DNA from 3 places in the Paraburkholderia sp. JHI2823 genome. Region 1 is predicted to be linked to each of the others. Evidence: predicted binding sites of a transcription regulator. Region 1 holds the regulator's gene; each other region holds the start of a gene.

Region 1 (4,411 bases):
CGGACCTCCAGCTCGCGCTCACCGAACTCAAGAACAAGCACATCGTGCTGATCGACACGATCGGCATGAGCCAGCGCGACCGCGCCGTGGCCGACCAGATCGCCATGCTGTGCGGCGCGGGGCGCCCCGTGCAGCGTCTCTTGCTGCTCTCGGCCACGAACCACGGCGACACGCTCAACGAAGTCGTGCAGGCCTACCAGAGCGGCCCGGAAAACGCGCCGCTCACGGGCTGCATTCTCACCAAGCTCGACGAGGCGACCAACCTCGGCAGCGCGCTCGACACCGTGCTGCGCTACAAGCTGCCCGTGCATTACGTCTCGACGGGCCAGAAAGTGCCCGAAAACCTTTACGTGGCGACGCGGCGTTTCCTGATTCGCAGCGCCTTTTGCATTCCGCGCGACCGCTCGCCGTTCGTGCCGCACGAGGACGACATCCCGGCGCTCCTCTCTGCGTTGTCGATTCGTTCGGGCTCGCAGGCTCCCGAGGTACGGTTTGGATAAGTTTGTGATCGATCAGGCCGAAGGGCTGCGACGTCTGCTGGCGCGCGAAGGCTCGCGCGTGGTCGCGGTGACGGGCGGCTCGGGCTCGCCCGGGCGCACGACCGCCGTGGTCAATCTCGCGGCGGCGCTCACCGCGCAGGGCAAGGATGTGCTCGTGATCGACGAGTGCCTCGGGCCGCGCTCGGTGTGCTCGCTCTTGGGCGGCGTGCGCGGCGCGGGCAATTTCGCCGCGGTGATGCGCGGCGAGCTCACGCTCGAAGAGGCCGTCGGCCGTCACGCGCTCGGCTTCGGCGTGCTCGCTGCATCGCGTGACAACCGCGCCCAGTACACGAGCGCTCAGCTGCGCAAGGTGATTTCCGGACCCGCCGACATCGTGCTGATCGACGCGCAGCTCGACGCCGAAGGCGCCCTCTCGCCGCTCGCGATGCACGCGCACGACGTGCTGATCGTGATGCGCATCGGCGCGCAGGCGATCACCGACGCCTACGCGTGCATGAAACGGCTGCACTTCGCGCATGCGATCGCGCAGTTCCGCGTGCTCGCGACCCACGTGGCGAACGCGAGCGACGCGCACGCCGCGATCGAGAATCTCGCGGGCGTGGCGGGGCGCTACCTGAGCGTGTCGCTCGAGAGCGCCGGCTGCGTCGCCGCCGATCAGCACATGGCGCAGGCGCTCAAGCTCGCGCGCTGCATCGTCGATGCGTTTCCTTCGACGGCCGCTGCGCGCGACTTCCGGCACGTGGCTTCCGAGCTGCCGCACTGGCCGATGCGACCTGCCGTGTCGGCATGTTCGCCGGCTACGGCGCGCGCCAACGCCGCGTTCGCGAGCGCGGACGCGCGTCGCTGGTACGACCGCGAAACGGTGGGCGAAGCGGTGGGCGAAACGCTCGTCGACCAGCAGGACGGAGCAAGACTGCAAGCCCTCGCGGCGCATGCGCTGCATGACGCCGGGGATCTGGACGGCGCGCCGCACGCGGCAGCCGAGGCAAACGCAGGACACACCGCACACAGCACGCTCGCCGCGAACGCCGATTCGTTCGCGGCGGCCGTGACGGGTGTGCATTCCGCACCCGACGCGACATCTGCGTCCGCGGCCCACGTGGGCTGGCGGGCCGACGCGCCCGCACAGCGGCCGTCGCCGCGGCACGTCTGACGTGCGCACGACGTTGCCGCAAGGGAGATGAGAAGTGGAGAGCACGATGTACAACGCTCAAGGAAAGATTTCGCAGGCCGACGTGCTGGCGAAATACGCGCCGCTCGTAAGACGGCTCGGCTTGCAGCTCGTGGCCAAGATGCCGGCGAGCGTGGACCTCGACGACCTGATCCAGGCGGGCATGATCGGCCTGCTCGACGCGGCGAACCGCTACAAGGAAGATCAGGGCGCGCAGTTCGAGACCTACGCGAGCCAGCGCATTCGCGGCGCGATGCTCGACGAGTTGCGCAGCAACGACTGGCTGCCGCGCAGCCTGCGCCGCACGTCGCGTGAAGTGGAGAGCGCGGTGCACAAGGTGGAGCAGCGGCTTGGCCGCTCGGCGAGCGAAACGGAGATCGCCGAGCACCTGCAGATGCCGCTCGACGAGTACCAGTCGATGCTGCAGGATCTGCACGGCAGCCAGCTCATTTACTACGAAGACTTTGACCGCTCCGCCGAAGACGAGCCGTTCCTCGACCGCTACTGCGTCGATCATTCGGACCCGCTTTCGGCGCTGCTCGACGACAGTCTGCGCGGCGCGCTCGTCGAGGCGATCGACCGGCTGCCCGAGCGCGAGAAGCTTCTCATGTCGCTCTACTACGAGCGCGGCATGAACCTGCGCGAGATCGGCGCGGTGATGGAGGTGAGCGAGTCGCGCGTGTGCCAGCTGCACAGCCAGGCGGTGGCGCGCTTGCGCACGCGGCTGCGTGAGATGTCGTGGGCGGGCACGGAGAATTGAGGCCAGTAGGGGAGGCGTGCATATCAGCGCGGGGTGCAGTGCAGTGAAAGAGCCGGTGTGCGCGAGCCACCGGCTTTTTTGTTGGCGCGTTCGACAGCAGAAACGAAAAAGCCGAAGCACGGCCGCTTCGGCTTTTTCACATCGACAAACGAACCGCGCGAGCGCCTACAGCCCGAACGCCGGCAGCCGCCCGTCGGGACCGTACAGCATTGCGCCGTTGCCCGTGTCGCCGCGCAGGATCGCGAGCGCGCGGCGGTTATGCTCCATGCGCGTGCGGATCATCATGCCGATCGTGAGGTTCCTGCGGCGCGCGCGCTCGGTCGCGCCCTTGAGCAGCGCCCACTGGCTCGCGAGACGCGTGTCGCCGTCGCAGGCCATCTCGATGCCCTTGCGTCCGCCGGGCAGACCGAGGCCGGCGAGTTGCGCGTCGCGCGCCTTTTCGAGACCCGCGAGACGCTGCGTGAGCGTCGTCTTCTGCTCGACGATCTGCGGCAGCGTGTCCATGCCGTCTGCCGACACGAGCGCCTTCTCTTCGCAGGCGAGCAGCGACGCGAACGCTTCAACGGCGGCGTGTTCGTCGATCAGTGTGGCCAACAAGGCATCTTTCATTGCGAGGCACCCGGAAAACAGTGTTTGTGCAGCGCTCGTGCGTCGAACATCAGTTGAGCGACGTCGGCTTCAGGAGGTCGCGCGCGGTCTGGATCACGCCGTCGGCGATCTTGCCGGAGTCGATCTGCAGCGTGCCGTTGCGGATCGCATCCTTGATCGACTGAACGTGGGCCATGTCGATGTCGGCGGCACCGCTCGCCGCGAGCGAACGCAGCGTCGACGAGAGAGAGGAGAGGCTCACGTTCGCGTCTCCTTGAGAGGCGCCGGAAGTGCCGGCGGCGCTCGCGCCGCTGGACGTGGCGGCATTGCCGGTGTTCGTGGCGCTCACGGCGCCGGTCGAATCGCTTTGCGAACGCGCGAGGCCATCCCGCACGGCGCGCGGCTCATTGCGGGTGGAAGTGTCAACTTTCACGATGGGCTTTCCTGATCGATTTGACCTTGATAACGGCATAGGCCCGGCCGAACTTTAGCGTGAAAGTCCCAACGTTACATGCTGTTACGTGTGCCTGCGCACACAGCGGCGTACCGCCGCGCGAGCGCCAGGCCTGGGGGCGAGGGGGCTCTTGCCGCCCGGACAGGCCGCTGAAAACCGGCCTGAACCGGCCCTAGATCTGCACCTGCACGGTGCCGGCGTCCTTGACCACGCCCGTGATGACCTGTCCCCCGCTCGTGCGTACGCGCACCTGCTGGCCGGGCTCGCCGTTATTGAGCGCGCTGCCTTCGGCGGAGATCGTGAAGTTGGTGCCCACGGCGATCACCTTGACGGTCTGTCCGATGATCACCGAGGCCGCGCTGCGCAGCATATCGGAGCGCAGCGGCAGTCCGGCGGAGATGCGCGCGAGCGCGACGGCGCCGCGCGCCTGGTTGGGATCGGTGATGATGGTTTGCGGCAGGCTCGCGAGGTCGCCCGAACGCGGCGTGAAGTCGGCGGCGGAGAGCACCTCGCCCGCGCCGATCTGCCGGGAGGCCACGTAGTACGTCACCTCGATGGCAATGCGCGCGCCTACGTAGAGCGTCCACGGCCTGGCGCCGATGCAGCGCACGCCCACCGTCATGCGGCCGAAGGTGCGCGCACCAGGCGGCATGAACGGTTCGAGCGAGGCGCAGGCCGCGAGGCCGCGCGGGAAAACCGGATTGACGGTGATGCTCACATGGCCCGGCAGGCCCGCCGACTGTTGCTGAAGATAGGCGAGCACGGCCGCGCGGACCGATTCGCCGTCCTGCTGGCCGGGCGGCGCGGCCTGGGCGTTCGCGCTTCCATTGACGTTGGCGTTGGCGTTCGCATTTGTATTGGCGTTGGCGTTCGCAACCGGCCTCGCTCCGGCGGCCGGGTTCGTTGCCGCTGCATCGACGACCACCGGGGCGACGCGG
Region 2 (4,411 bases), on a different contig from region 1:
CGCCTGCGTCGCGCACGGCTGCCTTGAAGCCTTCGTCCGATTCCGTGGTCAGCACGAGGATCGGCGTTTCGTGGTACGAAGGATTCGCCCGTAACTGCTTGATCAGGTCGAGTCCTCCCATGCGCGGCATGTACAGGTCGGTGAGCACGAGATCGAAGCGCTGGGCGAGCGCGTGCTCGAGCCCTTCGTCGCCATCGCTCGCCACCGTCACCTCGTAGCCGGCCGCACCGAGCGCCGCACGCAGGATCTCCCGCATGGACACCGAATCGTCGATCGCCAGAATGTGTCTGATCATCCGTTCCTCGTTGTCATTGCGCTGCTGCCGCCGGCTGCATGGGGGCCAACGCCGCCGCTGCCGGTACCACCTTCGGCGCCACGTTCGGCGCGATCGCCACCGGCGCCATCTTGCCCGGCATGGCCTCCGGCGCGAGCACGGGCAGGCTCTTGCCCGACCCTGCCGCGTCGTCGGAGAGCGTGGTCGTGGTCGAGTCGTCGTGCATGAGCGCGTCTTCGGACTTCCTGTTCAACACGATGATGCTGATGCGGCGGTTCTCCGGATCGAGCGGGTCGGCCTTGTTCAGGTTCTGCGTCGAAGCGAGACCGAGCACGCGCATCACCTTCGACTCGTCCATGCCGCCCGCGATCAGCTCGCGGCGCGAGGCGTTCGCGCGGTCGGCGGAAAGCTCCCAGTTGCTATAGCCTTTGTCGCCGCCCGCGTAGGGCACGGCATCGGTGTGGCCCTGCACGACGATGCGGTTGGGCACGTCGTTCAGCGTCTTCCCGATCGCCTGCAGGATGTCGCGCATGTACGGCTCGACCACGTCGCGCGCCGTGGCGAACATCGGGCGCTTCTGCGAGTCGACGATCTCGATGCGCAGCCCCTGCAGCGTGGAGTCGATGCGGATCTGCTGCTTGAACTGGCGCAGCACCGGGTTCGCCTCGATCGCCGCCATCAGCTTCACCTGCAGGTCGTGCAGGCGCACCTGCTCCTTGCGTTCGAGCGAGCCTTCGAGCTGCTTCGACGCGTCGTCGTCGTTGTGCTTCGACTGCTCGCGCTGCGAGCGCTCGCTCGCGCCGTCGGTGCGGCGCGTGACGCCCTGATCCTGCGACGAGATGTCGCGTCCGCCGCCCTTGAGGATGCTCGAGTCTTCGGCGCTGCGATCGCCGCCCCACAGCGTGATCTTGAGCGGCTGGTTGAAGTAGTCGGCAATGCCGCGCAGCTGCACCGTCGACGCCGACGACAGCAGCCACATCAGCAGGAAGAACGCCATCATCGCGGTCATGAAGTCCGCGTAGGCGAGCTTCCAGGCGCCGCCGTGGTGGCCGCCCTTCTTCGGCGCTGCACGCTTGACGACGATCGCGCGGTCCTTGTTGTTGCTCATGGCCCGTTCCTTACTTCGCCTTCACGCGGCGCACGTGCTCTTCGAGCTCCGTGAACGACGGACGCTCGGTCGAGAACAGCACCTTGCGGCCGAACTCCACGGCGATGGCCGGCGCGTAGCCGTTCAGGCTCGCGAGGATCGTCACCTTGATGCACTGGAACATCTTGGTCGACTCGGTCACGCGCTGCTCGGCGAGGCTCGAGAGCGGGCCGATGAGGCCGTACGAAAGCAGAATGCCGAGGAACGTGCCCACCAGCGCCTGGGCGATCATCTCGCCGAGGATCGCGGGCGGCTTGTCGGCCGAAGCCATGGTGTGCACCACGCCCATGACCGCCGCGACGATACCGAACGCCGGCATGGCGTCGCCCACCTTCGCGAGCGCATGCGCGGGCGCTTCGCCTTCGGCGTGGTGCGTTTCGATTTCCTCGTCCATAAGACTTTCGATTTCGAAAGCATTCATGTTGCCGCCCACCATGAGCCGCAGGTAGTCGGTGAGGAATTCGACGATGTGGTGATCGGCCAGGATCTTGGGGTACTGCGTGAAGATCGGGCTCTTCTGCGGATCGTCGATATCGGCTTCGAGCGTGAGCGTGCCTTCCTTGCGCGCCTTCGCGAGCAGGACATAGAGCAGCGCGAGCAGCTCCATGTACACGTCCTTGTTGTACTTGGCGCCCTTGAAGAGCGTCGGGAGGACGCGCAGCGTGGCCTTGATGGTCTTGATGCCGTTGCCGAGGATGAACGCGCCGACGCCAGCACCGCCGATCATGAGCAACTCCATCGGCTGCATCAGGGCGCCCAGATGGCCACCCTCGAGCGCATAGCCGCCGAAGACGCAAAAGATCGTCACGAGTGTTCCAACGATGATCAGCACAGCGGGGTCCTCACTAGAAATGCGCCGCGAACCGCCGTCGGCCCGCGCCCTTAGCTGGGTTTACGGCAACGGCGCGAAAAACTTTGGGATGGGATGGCCGCGAAGCGGCCTTGGAGCGTCCGCTCGCCGGACGCGGGTCGCCTGCCGCCGGCCGACGTGCAGCAGGAATCTGGGGCCTGATTTCAAACCCCTGCCCGATAAGGCTCTACGGGCTTTTTCTGGGTCCCGCCGGGCACCTGCGCGGTGCCGTTTCCCGCTTGCGGGCGGCGCGACGCCGCGCCGCATCCGGGGCTGGGCCGGGTTTATCCGGGTGCGCGCCCCCGACGGCCCCCGGGGGCTCGCGTCAAGCGGCGATCCCCGACGCGAGCGCGCTGCGGCGCGTGCGGCCCGCCCGAGAAGGCGGCTGGCACAGTCCACAGACGAAACCGCGCTGCGGGTCGTGCGCGTGGGCCACATAGTGGCCGCCGCAGCGGGTGCAGGGTGTCATCTGCAGGAGGCCCGAGGTGAAGTAGCGCACGAGCGTCCAGGCACGCGTGAGGCTCAAAGCGGGCGTCTCGTCGTGCACCCGCAGGTGCTCGAGATAGAGACGGTAGCTCTTCACGATGGCGTGAATCGGCTCGCAGCGCGCATGGCGGCACATGAACACGAACGTGTTGTAGAACAGCGAGGAATGAACGTTGGGCTGCCAGGTCATGAACCAGTCGGTCGAGAACGGCAGCATGCCCTTCGGTGGCGACTCGCCCTTCACTTCCTTGTAAAGCCGGATGAGCCGGTCGCGCGAGAGCGAGGTCTCCGCCTCGAGCAGTTGCAGCCGCGCCCCCAGTTCGATGAGTTCGATCGCCAGCGCGATCTCCTTTACCTCCCGCACCACACTCTTTGTCGCCATAGACACCCGTTGGAAGCCGCAAAGGAATGCACATCGCCGCCGGCGCGCCCCTCGGGACGTCCGTTGCAATGCTGCCGCGCGCGGCGGCGCGGGCAGGTTCAGCCGATTTGCTCGACGTCCTGGCCCGCCATGATGATCGCCGAGTGGGTCAGCGCGGTTTTGCCCTTGTCGGCGAGCGCGCTGAGAATGGCGTGGTCGTCGAACCGGAAGCGGCAAAGCAGCTGGTTCGATGCGGCAAGGCGTACGGTCTGTGCGAAAGAGAGGTTGGCAAGCACCTCGGCGGACTGCTCCGAAATGCCCATGCGGAACATCCCCGTCGGCCTGTCTTCGCGCAAGAGACGTTGCGCGAGCAACAGGTACGACAGGTTCACTTCCTTGATCTCATTGAGCATGTCGCTGTGCGTCGTCGCGCTCATGGATTCCCCCGAATCAAAACGCGGCGGCTGGTCAGTCCGCCTATGGAAAACGTTTGCTCGTTCGGCCGCAGTACAAACGCAGCCGAACGGCCTGTTTATGGTCGTGATCGCATTGTGGCCGGGGCGCGAACAAATAGAAATCGGACGGATGCCGCGACGCGTTGCGGGAAAAAGTTTCGCAAGCGTGTAGGAATTTCTCTGACAACGAGAGCGGAGCGGCGGCGGGAAGGGGCGCGCGCCATGTCAGCCGCATAGGGCCGCTCGAAAGATGCGCGGATGATACGCCTTTCATTGGCGCGTCACATTCGCGCGCCTGCGCCCTTCGCTCGCGAGCGCGGACGGCCGCTTCGGGCATGAGCCTTGCGGGGTGCGCCCATGGCGCGTCACGTTTTGCAATGCCCTTTTACACCCGCTGTTTCCCGCTGTAACAACATTAAGCGTTTGCAAAACCGCGTGTATCAGGCCGGGCGGCATGACCATAATCGAGTCAGGGATAACCCGAAACCCGCAATTCCGCCGCAGTGCCGCATCACTCGCATTCGTTGCACGCGGCCTTTTGCCCAGGAGATCGAACAATGCGAATCGCACAAATTGCGCCACTTTATGAAGCGGTCCCGCCGAAGCTTTATGGCGGGACAGAGCGGGTCGTCTCGTATCTGACCGAAGCGCTGGTCGAGCTGGGCCACGAGGTGACGCTGTTCGCGAGCGGCGATTCAGTCACGTCCGCCAAACTCGATGCCGCCTGGCCGCGGGCCCTGCGCCTCGACCCGACGATTCGCGACGCCCTCGCGCCTCATATGGTGCTGCTCGAGCGCGTGCGCCGCGTCGCACACGAGTTCGACGTGCTGCATTTTCA
Region 3 (4,411 bases), on a different contig from region 1:
ACAGCGTGACGAAATTGTTGATGGCTGACGATTCGGCGCTCGTGTTCTGCGCGACCGTGAGCGTTTGTGCGCCGCTACCCGTGGTCGACGTATCGACGGCCGCTGCCGTGAGGTTCAGCGTGACACCCGACAAGGCGGAGGTCACGGTGTTGTTCGAGCTGGTGGCGCCCGTGCCGTCGATCGTGAAATAGGCGTCCTGAGCGGCCGTGGACTGTGTCCACGTGGTCGTGCTGGAGATCGTCGACTGGTTCGCGGCGAGGTTGGCAGACGTCGCGCTCGCGCTCGTGATCGCCGTGCCCGCCGTCGTCGTCACGGCCAGGCTGTTCAACGCGTCGCCGGAATTCGAGTCGCTGATCGCGATGCTGATGCCGTTCGCCGAACCGGTCGAGGTCGAGTGCAGCACGAGGTGCGCACCATCGGCGCCATTGACGACCGTTGCGGTCACACCGGGATTGTTGGTGGCCGAATTGATCGCCGATGCGATGCCAGCAACGGTGCTATTCGTGCTGTTGAGCGAGATGGTGGTGCTCGCGCCGTTGACGGTCAGCGTCATCGTTGAGGAGCCCGAAGCGAGCGCCTGGGTTGCGGTGAAGCCCGTCGAGGTCAGCACCTGGGCTTGCGCTATCTGCTTCACGTCAAGGGAATACGACCCTGCCGCTGCGCCGCTGCCTGCGGTGGCCGTAATGCCGGTGCCGCTGGTCGTCGCCGTGTAGGCGTTGAGGGTCGTGCCGTTGGAGAGCGGCGCGAGGCCTGCCTGAAGCGCGGAAAGTGCGGCGGAGAGCGCGCCGTACGCGGAAATTTCCGTGTTGTCCTGGGTCTGCTGAGCGCTGATCGTGGCGGCCTGGCCGGCGATCTTGGCGTTGACGAGCGCCGTGACGAGGGAGGTCACATCCATCGACGAGTTGCCCGTCGAGCCGCTGACGATCGACTGGGCAGCTTGCTGCAGAGCGGCGTTGCTCGCGGCGGTTTGGGCTGCAACGGTACTCGCGATCGTGCTGGCTGTCGAACTGGTTACGGTGGACATGAAGGGGCTCCGTGCGTCGGCGTTGCAGTGTGAATCGGTTCAGGTCTGGAAAACGCCAATCGGGAGGCGCTCCTCCCGATTGGCTTGCATTGCGTGCGCCGGGTATGGCGGCCGGGCACGCAACGCCTGGCTACTGAAGCTTGTTACTGCAGGAGCTTCAGGATCTGCTGCGGTTGCGAGTTCGCTTGTGCGAGCACCGAGATACCGGCTTGCTGCAGCACTTGCGCCTTGCTCAGGTTCGCCGTTTCTGCCGCGAAGTTGGCGTCCTGGATCGACGACTGTGCGGTCGACAGGTCGGTCGACTGAGCTTGCTGCGTCGTGCCGATTGCCGTGAAGCGGTTTTGCGCTGCGCCAAGCGTTGCTTGCAGGTTGTTCAGCGTAGTCAGCGCGTTGTCGATCGACTCCATGGCCATGCTGGCGCCGCTTGCCGTGCTGATGTCGACGCTTGCAACCGTCGTCGGCACGTTGTAGGCGTTGACCTGAGCCTCCATAGCGGTCGCAGCGGCGGAACCTGCCGAGCCCGCGTCCGTGATGACGGTGGCGGCCGTGAGCGTGACCGCCGTGCCCGAACCCTGGAAGCCGTTGCCGTTCGTGCTGGCGGCGCCCGTGGCGGTGAACAGCGTGGTGACCGCGCCGTTGCTCAGTGCCTGGTTGTTCTGGTCCGTGAAGGTGTAGCCGCCGCTGCCGTCGGAGACCACATTGATCGACGTGACGGTTGCTGCCGAGGCGGCGACCGAAGCGCCCGTCGAATCCAGGGTCAGGCCCGTGAACGTGCCGACCGTGTTGCCAGCTTGCGGCACGCCGCTACCGATCGAAGCCGCCGACATGTTTTGCGTGAGGTTCAGGCTGATCGTCTGGCCGACGTTCGCGCCAACCTGGAACGACACCGTGCCGAGCGTGCCGTTCAGCACGTTCATGCCGTTGTACGTCGTTTGCGATGCGACACGGTTGATTTCCGAAACTTGCTGGCTGACTTCCTGCTGCAGTGCTGCGCGGTCGTTGCTGGTCATCGAGCCGTTGGCCGCTTGCGTGGCGAGCTGGCGGATACGCTGCAGGCTGTTCGTCAGCGACGACAGACCGCTCGATGCCGTCTGGACCAGCGAAACGCCATCGTTCGAGTTCGACACACCCTGGTTCAGACCGTTGATCTGGGTCTGCATGATGTTCGAGATCGCGAGGCCTGCCGCATCGTCAGCTGCGCTGTTGATGCGCTTACCCGACGACAGACGCGTGATCGCTTGCGACAGCGCGCTACCCGAGCCCGTCAGGTTCTGTTGCGCGACGAGCGAGTTGATGTTGCTGTTGATTCCGAGCATGGAAATTCTCCTAAGCGGGCTGTGAGCCCGTTACAAGCCACTATGGCCGCGGCGGAAGCAATCTTTCATTGCTGGCCGCCTCAGTGAAGGTTGTCGGCGTCGGTAAAAAAAACTTGAGGGGACGCACCAACAATCGAGACCTCATTTGCGCGGTGCATAAAACGCCCCCCGCAGAATGCTCCCCGCCTTTCTTGCACCTGCGACTGCGTAATGCCGTTTGCAAGCGTGTTTACGGCAGCCCGTGCTTGCGGTTTAGCGGTGCACCTCGGCCGGCGCGCACGGCGGTCCGTATGGCCCGCTGCATCCCGGCGCGCGGCGGCGTATCCTCAACGGTTCCCGCTCGCCCTTTACAGGAGGTCCCATGGAACTGCGCAGGATCGGCACTTCGTCATTGCAGGTCGCCCCGCTCATGTTCGGCGGCAACGTCTTCGGCTGGACCGCCGATGAAGCCACCTCGTTCTCGATCCTCGACGCCTTCACCGACGCCGGCCTGAACTTCATCGATACGGCGGATGTCTACTCCGCCTGGGTGCCCGGCAACCACGGAGGCGAATCCGAGACGATCATCGGCAAGTGGATCGCGAAGAGCGGCAAGCGCGACAAGGTGGTGATCGCAACGAAGGTCGCGAAGGACTCGCGCCGTCCCGGCCTGTCCGCCGCAAACATCGCGGCCGCCGTGGAAGATTCGCTGCGCCGCCTGCAGACCGATTACATCGACGTCTACTTCTCGCACGAAGACGACCAGAAGGTGCCGCTCGAGGAAACGCTCGGTGCGTACCAGCGCCTGATCGAGGCCGGCAAGGTGCGGGTGATCGGCGCGTCGAATTACACGGGCGCGCGCATCGAAGAAGCGCTGGCGGTTGCGAAGCGGTCGGGGTTGCCCGCGTATCAGATCATCCAACCCGAGTACAACCTGTACGACCGCGCACCCTACGAGGCCGATATCGAGCCGGTCGCGATGGCCCAGAGGCTCGCGGTCGTGCCCTATTACAGCCTGGCGAGCGGCTTTCTTTCGGGCAAGTACCGGTCGCGGGAGGATCTTTCGAAGAGCGCGCGCGGTTCGCGCGTGGAAAAGTACCTCGATCATCGCGGCATTCGCATTCTCGCGGCCCTCGACTACGTGGCCGAGCGCCACGGCAGTTCGCTCGCCGCGGTGGCGCTCGCCTGGTTGATCGCGCGCCCGAGCATCACGGCACCGATCGCAAGCGCGACTTCGCTCGACCAACTGGAGAGTCTCGCGGCGGCTGTGCGGCTGAAGCTCGATCCAGCCGACATACAGGCGCTAAACGACGCGAGCGCCTGAGGGCGGGCCTCGCCGGACAGGCGCGAAAGCGCGATTCATCCAGGTGTCCTAAGCGACAGTGCGGCGACAAGGCGGGCGCGCAGGCCGCGGCCCGCCGCGCAAGTCACTGAGTAGAATCAAGAAAGTATGGCTTGGCGGATTTTTTCCTGATATCATTGAGAGTGAATTGAGATCTTTGCCTGTTTTGTTGCCGTGTTCGTTACTGTTGGCGGCCGCAAACCGGCGGTCAGGTGTGTTGCAGCAAGGTCAACCTGATCGCGTTCCGCTGTGAACCCCCTACTTCTCTTTTCCGGCCTCCGTGGCCGCCTTGCCTCTCGTTCAGCCCCAGCGTGGCGAACGACCGGAGGGCCGGCGCGCGAGCAGTTTCGACGCTCGCGCCTTTGAACCGTATTAAGCGATTTGAGTTAGGAAATACATGACGACGATTCTTCTGAAGGAAAACGAGCCGTTCGAAGTGGCCATTCGCCGCTTCCGCCGTGCAATCGAAAAGAACGGCCTGATCGCCGAGCTGCGTGAGCGTCAAGCTTACGAAAAGCCGACGGCCGTTCGCAAGCGCAAGAAGGCAGCTGCTGTGAAGCGTCTGCACAAGCGCCTGCGCAGCCAGATGCTGCCGAAGAAGCTCCACTAAGCTTTTTCGCTTTTCGGTGTTCCGCCAGACGGCGGCGCATGCTTCGCAAGAAGCTGCGCCGCCGTTTGCGTTTGCGCGTCATCCGCGTGCGTTTGCGTGCGCCGGATCCAGTCAGGCGGCGTCTCGCATGCTCGCCCCCA

The links. Region 1 encodes FliA, which starts transcription of late flagellar genes. Its sites were predicted from a motif close to CTAAAGTTTNNNNNNNNNNNGCCGNTA; they were not measured.
Region 2: motA (flagellar motor stator protein MotA) is a predicted target of FliA. The motif match lies at 2,314-2,340, and genes of this name have one in related genera.
Region 3: VSR34_RS33655 (flagellin) is a predicted target of FliA. The motif match lies at 2,432-2,458, and genes of this name have one in related genera.

The regions. Positions count from the first base shown of each region.
Region 1 covers NZ_JAYMRY010000030.1:93,507-97,917, reverse strand. The annotation lists gene flhF (flagellar biosynthesis protein FlhF) at 1-500, shown strand, start outside; partial or broken gene VSR34_RS26955 (MinD/ParA family protein) at 493-1,275, shown strand; gene VSR34_RS26950 (RNA polymerase sigma factor FliA) at 1,700-2,431, shown strand; gene VSR34_RS26945 (flagellar protein FlgN) at 2,597-3,040, opposite strand; gene flgM (flagellar biosynthesis anti-sigma factor FlgM) at 3,090-3,452, opposite strand; gene flgA (flagellar basal body P-ring formation chaperone FlgA) at 3,646-4,411, opposite strand, start outside.
Region 2 covers NZ_JAYMRY010000052.1:16,018-20,428, forward strand. The annotation lists gene VSR34_RS33580 (response regulator) at 1-295, opposite strand, end outside; gene motB (flagellar motor protein MotB) at 309-1,382, opposite strand; gene motA (flagellar motor stator protein MotA) at 1,393-2,253, opposite strand; gene flhC (flagellar transcriptional regulator FlhC) at 2,597-3,139, opposite strand; gene flhD (flagellar transcriptional regulator FlhD) at 3,238-3,555, opposite strand; gene VSR34_RS33605 (glycosyltransferase family 4 protein) at 4,131-4,411, shown strand, end outside.
Region 3 covers NZ_JAYMRY010000052.1:26,500-30,910, reverse strand. The annotation lists gene fliD (flagellar filament capping protein FliD) at 1-1,024, opposite strand, end outside; gene VSR34_RS33655 (flagellin) at 1,168-2,340, opposite strand; gene VSR34_RS33650 (aldo/keto reductase) at 2,702-3,643, shown strand; gene rpsU (30S ribosomal protein S21) at 4,059-4,271, shown strand; gene VSR34_RS33640 (hypothetical protein) at 4,268-4,411, opposite strand, start outside.